DNA from 2 places in the Dorea sp. ICN-14282 genome. Region 2 is predicted to be linked to the other one. Evidence: predicted binding sites of a transcription regulator. Region 2 holds the regulator's gene; the other holds the start of a gene.
What was found. The regulator NrdR, encoded in region 2, represses ribonucleotide reductase genes. The targets are predictions, from matches to a motif close to CACAANATNTTGTG.
Positions count from the first base shown of each region.

Region 1: the regulator NrdR is predicted to act here: its motif matches at 1,920-1,933, upstream of nrdD (anaerobic ribonucleoside-triphosphate reductase).

Region 1 covers NZ_JBBKBH010000002.1:501,693-505,124, forward strand. The annotation lists gene nrdD (anaerobic ribonucleoside-triphosphate reductase) at 1-1,841, opposite strand, end outside; gene WKT00_RS07885 (right-handed parallel beta-helix repeat-containing protein) at 2,165-3,432, shown strand, end outside.
Region 2 covers NZ_JBBKBH010000002.1:44,941-48,372, reverse strand. The annotation lists gene WKT00_RS05495 (ABC transporter permease) at 1-673, shown strand, start outside; gene WKT00_RS05490 (YlmC/YmxH family sporulation protein) at 764-1,015, shown strand; gene nrdR (transcriptional regulator NrdR) at 1,074-1,523, shown strand; gene truA (tRNA pseudouridine(38-40) synthase TruA) at 1,721-2,455, shown strand; gene xth (exodeoxyribonuclease III) at 2,516-3,268, shown strand; gene fabG (3-oxoacyl-ACP reductase FabG) at 3,366-3,432, opposite strand, start outside.

The sequences.
Region 1 (3,432 bases), 460 kb from region 2:
GCCTCAAACTTCAATTTCTTAAATGCATCGATTTCCTCTGCCACATGTACATGATAGCTGTTCGTAATATAATTTTTATCGGTAACCCCTTCAATCACGCCAAAACGCTTTTGGAGACATTTTGCAAACTTGTAAGTCGTAGACTCCATCGGTGTTCCATATACAGAATAGCTGATATTTTCTGCCGCCTTCCACTCTGCACACTTATCATTCAGACGCTGCATTACCTTCATCGCAAACGGACTTGCTTCTGGATCCGTATGGGATTTTCCAAGCATCCGCATACACATCTCATATAGGCCTGCATATCCAAGGGAAATCGTAGAATATCCTCCAAACAACAGCGGATCAATCTTCTCCCCTTTCTTCAGTCTTGCCAACGCTCCATACTGCCACAAAATCGGCGCCACATCAGAAATCGTTCCCAGAAGACGTTCATGGCGGCAGCGCAGTGCACGGTGGCAAAGCTCCAAACGCTCATCCAGAATCTCCCAGAACTTATCCATATCGCCTTCAGAAGAACAAGCAACATCCACCAAGTTAATCGTCACTACGCCCTGATTAAATCTTCCGTAGAACTTATGGCTTCCATCGGCATTTCTCTGAGAATCTTCTACCGTCAGGAAGGAACGGCATCCCATACACGGATATACTTCACCCTTCTTCAGTTCTTTCATAATCTTCGCAGAAATATAGTCCGGTACCAGTCTCTTTGCTGTACACTTTGCAGCTAATTCTGTCAGATACCAATACTTAGAACCTTCTGTAATATTATCTTCATCCAATACATAGATCAGCTTCGGGAACGCCGGAGTAATCCATACTCCCTTCTCATTCTTCACACCCTGCATTCTCTGTACCAGAACTTCCTCAATGATCAGTGCAAGGTCGTCTCTCGTCTGTCCTTCTTCCACTTCGTCCAGATACATGAACACCGTAACGAACGGTGCCTGACCGTTACAGGTCATCAACGTAATCAGCTGATATTGAATCGTCTGAATTCCACTTCTTACCTCTTCCCGAAGTCTGCGCTCTGTCACCTTATCGATGATAACCTCATCCATACTTTCACCGCATTCCTGTCTCTCTGCGATAACATTTCTTCTGATCTTCTTTCTGCTGATATCCACAAACGGCGCCAAATGTGCCAGTGTAAAGGACTGTCCTCCATACTGATTGCTTGCCACCTGTGCCACGATCTGAGTTGTGACATTACATGCAGTAAAGAAACTATGTGGTTTCTCGATCAAAGTCTCGCTGATAACGGTTCCATTCTGAAGCATATCTTCCAGGTTAATCAGATCACAGTTATGCTCTTTCTGTGCAAAATAATCAGAATCGTGGAAATGAATAATTCCTTCCTCATGCGCTTTCACAATCTCATCCGGAAGCAAAATACGTCTAGAAAGATCCTTGCTGACTTCTCCCGCCATATAATCTCGCTGCGTAGAGTTAATCACCGGGTTCTTATTGGAGTTTTCCTGATTCACTTCCTCATTAATGTGTTCAATCAAAGACAAAATTCCGTTGTCCGTTGTATTGGATTTTCGATTCAATTCTCTTTTATAGCGATAGCGAACATACTTCTGCGCCACCTCATAGCCGCGCATCTCCATAATTCCGGTCTCTACCATGTCCTGAATGTCTTCTACATTCACTGCATGCATGATCTCGTTCACCTGATTCGCAATATTATCCGCAATTGCCATAATCTGATAATCGTTCATTCGGTGAAGCTTGTCTACTTCCTCATTTGCCTTTCTGATCGCGTTTATAATCTTACTCAGGTCAAACTCTACTTCTTCCCCGTTCCGCTTGATTACGCTTGTTTTCACTTCCATATCTGCACCATTCCCTCTCTTATTAGTTCTCTATACACACCATCTATACTAAATATAGGAGAAACTCATCCGTTTCCACACTACATCTTGGGCCAGTTACTATCATACAACAAAACATTCGATTTGGGAAGAGGGAATTTTCTCTTTTCCTGTTTTGATATTTATTTGACATTTATTCACAAAAACATAAAAAACAATCATCGAATCATCATAGAAAAACATAAAAAGTTCTTTCTTTTATCTATGTCTTTTCCCCATAATAAATAAGATAATTGACGTATACATATGCCCATATGTAAATAAATACTAAAAAGGAGAAAGACATGAAAAGAAACCCAAAGAAATTGCTGACCTGGCTTCTTCTTTGCAGTTTGCTCTTGGGCAACCTCTCTTTTCTGCCTGCTCAGGCAAAAGAAAAAGAGGACAAAGCTGTTCATCTTGACGCTTCCGAATACGGCGTCGATCCAACTGGGGAAAAAGATAGTACAGAAGCCGTCCAAAAGGCACTGGCAGCTGCCAAAAAGGAAGAAGAAAAGGGCCAGAAGGTAGTACTGGAATTCCCGCGGGGCGAATACCAGATTTACAAGGACAAAGCAGAAGTCCGCAACTACCACACCTCCAACACCAACAGCTTGGAGCACCCGCAAAAGACGATCGGAATTCTGATTGAAGAGCATAAGAACCTGACCATTGACGGAAATGGTTCCCTCTTCATGATGCACGGCAACATGATGGCACTTGCCGTTGTCAAATCCGAGAATATTAAGTTGAAAAATTTTTCCTGGGACTTTGAAGTACCAACCGTTTCCGAGATGACCATTACCAATATGGGATCCGAAAATGGTTCGGACTACACCGATTTCTACATCCCAGACTGTTTCCCGTATATCATTGAGGGAAATTCTATTAAATGGACCAGTGAAAAGAGTCCTTACACCGACCAGTATTACTGGACAGAGACTAACATTCACCGTTCCTATGCCGTTGTTGCACATTCTCCAGGGGAAGAGATGACACGAAACTACTGGACCGACGGCAGGGGAAATCCATTTAGCAATGTTCGTTCTATTACCCAGCTTCCAGACGGCGTTGTCCGCATCAGTTACGCTGGAGCAAGACCGGACATGCAGACACTTGGTATGGTCTTTGAACTTGCCAGCAGTGCAGTACGTGAAACGGCAGGCGCATTTACCTGGGAGAGTAAAAATGTCGATGCCGAAGGGCTGAACGTACACTTTATGCACGGTTTCGGATGGCTGATTCAGATGAGTACCGATGTCTCTTATCGAAACTGTAACTTTATGCCAAGGAAAAACTCCGGCCACATCACCGTAAGCTACGCTGATATCATCCATGCTTCCGGAGCTGCCGGAAAGATCACTATCGAGGGATGTAATTTCTCTAATTCCCACGATGACCCGATCAACCTGCACGGAACGTTCACCAGAGTCGAACGACGCAAAGATGACCATACACTGGTACTGAAATACATCCACCAGCAGCAAGGCGGATTCCCGCAATATCACGAAGGTGACAAGGTAGCATTCTTCACCCGTGATTTCCTGCAGCCGCCAACCGGACAGTCCGACGA
Region 2 (3,432 bases):
GTATATTCAGGATGAGAGGAAAGCCGGAGGAAAAGCAATCGGAACAATGCTTCCATACTTTATTACCATTCTGCTCTTTGCAGGTGCGATGGGAATTGGAACGGATATGGTGGCAGGAGAAAAAGAAAGAGGTACGATGGCAAGCCTCTTGGTATCACCGATTAAGAGAAAAGATATTGCACTTGGAAAGGTGCTGGCATTGATGTTGATTTCCGGAGTGTCTTCGCTGATTTATGTGGCGGCTATGGTAATCGGTGCGCCGCTGATGATGAGTAAGATGGGCGGACTTGGCGATCTTGATATTCAGTTGAGTGTGCAGCAGATTTTGATGCTGGGGACACTTTTGGTAGTGATTGCATTCCTGTATTCAACGATGATTGCACTGATTTCTGTGTTTGCGCGGTCAGTGAAGGAGGCGAATACATATGTGATGCCAGCTTACATGCTGGTATTGGTAACCGGACTTTTGACAATGTTCACGTCTGGAGAGACTAGTCAGAAAATGTTCTTCATTCCAATTTACAACACGGCGCTTGTGCTTCAGGGAATTTTGGGTCAGGAAGTTACAATGATGCAGTTTGGCGTAACGCTTATTGAGACGCTGGCGATTGGAGCAGTGCTGATGGGAGTGATTGTCAAAGCTTTTGACAGCGAGAAAGTAATGTCTGCTTAAAGGGCAGTAGATATATGCAGCGGGGCAGGTAAGCCTTTGCTGCATATATTATATATAAGAAGAAATAAGAAACTGGTGAGTGCAATGGGAATGCGTCTGTGTGAGCTGGAGAATAAAGAAGTAATCAATGTCTGTGACTGTAAAAAACTAGGTTATATTGCGGATCTGATTCTGAATGAGTGCAGTGGATGCGTGGAAGCTTTGATTATTCCAAAGGGAGGAAAAGTATGCGGTTTCTTCTGTGATGGATCGGAGTATATCGTTCCTTTTTGCTGCATTAAAAAGATTGGACCGGATATTATTTTGGTTGAAATGCATGAGGAAAAGAAAAAAGTTGTTTGACTTCTTCTAGGGCAGCAGATATACTATATGTATTATATTGAGAAAGGACGATACCAAGATGAAGTGTCCATATTGTAATCATCCGGATACCAGAGTGATCGATTCCAGACCGGCAGAGGATGGAAGCTCGATTCGTAGACGCCGTTCTTGTGATGTGTGTGGGAAACGGTTTACCACATATGAGAAGGTGGAGACAATTCCGCTTATTATTATTAAAAAAGATAACAATCGGGAACAGTATAACCGTCGTAAGATCGAGAACGGGGTTCTGCAGGCATGTTATAAGAGACCCGTTTCTGCTGAGGAGATTCAGCAAGCGATCGATCGGATCGAGACGAAGATTTTTAATTTGGAGGAGAAGGAGATCCCAAGCAGTACGGTGGGTGAATTGGTGATGGAAGAATTGAAAGATCTTGATGAAGTTGCCTATGTCAGATTCGCATCCGTTTACCGGGAGTTCAAGGATGTTAATACCTTTATGGATGAATTGAAAAAGATTTTGGGATAGTTGGATTTTGGCAGATTTCCGGGAAGTTTCCAGTAAGAAGTTGTTTACGAAGAGTGGTGTTCAGTGATAGAATAGAGGAAGAAGCAAAGAAGATGGGTTTGCTTCTTCCTTTTTCTATAACAACGATGGAAAGCAGATAATAAAGTAGATAAGGAAGTAGATAACATAGATCAGATTCGTAAGATTGGGTGACAGAGATGAGAACATACAAGTTGACAATATCCTATGATGGGAGCAGATACCAGGGGTGGCAGCGTCAGGCGACCACTGATAATACGATCCAGTTTGTACTGGAATACAGCATTGGCAAATTGGTCGGATACCGGGTGCAGGTAGACGGATCCGGGCGGACAGATGCCGGAGTCCATGCAAGAGGACAGGTGGCAAGTGTGAAATTGTCCAAGCTTTATGATACGAAGGAGTTTAAGGAGTCTTTAAATCGTTATCTTCCGGAAGATATCCGGATTGTAAAAGTAGAGCTTGTGAAAAATGGATTCCATGCACGAAAAAGTGCAAAGGGCAAAAAGTACGAGTATTATATCGACTGCCGGGAAAAGCCGGATGTCTTTTCCAGAAGATATTGCTATCATTATCCGGAGAAACTGGACATTGAGGCGATGCGTGATGCAGTGAAGTATTTGATTGGTCCGAAGAATTTTACCAGCTTTACCGATGATAAAGAGTGTAAGGATCCGGTACGCAGGATTACGAATATCAAGATTGTAAGCACGGGCGATAAGGTGAGAATTACCTATTATGGAACAGGATTTCTCTACCATATGGTTCGTATTCTGACCGGGACGCTTCTAGAGATTGGAACCGGGAAGCGGGACGCATCCATGCTGCCGGTCGTAATTGCAGCAGAAGACAGGAGCCTTGCGGGATTTCTTGCACCTGCAAGAGGATTGTTCCTTAGAAAGGTATATTATTAGAAGAAGCAATTATGGATTGGAACAACGACAGATTAGAGACGACGAGATGGAGGAGAACAGATGAAATTTGTTTCATGGAATGTAAATGGAATCCGTGCCTGTGTGCAGAAAGGATTTTTGGATTTTTTTCAGGAAGTAGATGCAGATATTTTCTGCATACAGGAATCAAAGATGCAGGAAGGACAGCTTGATCTTGATACCCCGGGATATTACCAGTATTGGAATTATGCAAAAAAGAAGGGGTATTCCGGTACTGCAATTTTCACAAAGAAAGAGCCATTATCAGTGGCTTATGGGCTGGGAATAGAAGAGCATGACCAAGAGGGACGTGTCATTACGCTGGAATTTGATGATTATTATTTTATTACAGTATATACGCCGAATTCCCAGAATGAATTGGCAAGACTTCCGTATCGGATGCAATGGGAGACGGATTTCCTTGCATATCTGAAGAAGTTAGAAGAAAAGAAGTCGGTGATTTTCTGTGGAGATTTAAATGTTGCCCACAAGGAAATTGATTTAAAGAATCCAAAAACGAATCGCAAAAATGCCGGATTTACGGACGAGGAAAGAGGAAAGTTTACAGAGCTTTTGGAAGCAGGTTTTATAGATACCTTCCGATACTTTTATCCAGATCAGGAGGGGATCTACTCTTGGTGGTCTTATCGCTTTAGCGCAAGAGCGAAGAACGCAGGGTGGAGAATTGATTACTTCTGTGTATCTAAGTGCCTGGAAGAGCGGCTTAAGGATGCGAAGATTATGACGGACGTGATGGGATCAGATCATTGTCCGGTCGTGTTGGAAATGAAGTAAGATTGATATAGGAGAGAATAACAAATAAGGATCCCTAAAAAGGCAGGGATCCTTATTGAAAATTCAACCGAAAAATCAAGAGAAATCATCATAGGATTTAGAGAAATCCGCCATCCATGCCGATGATTTGTCCGGTCATATATTCCGGGGCGGTGGCAATATTC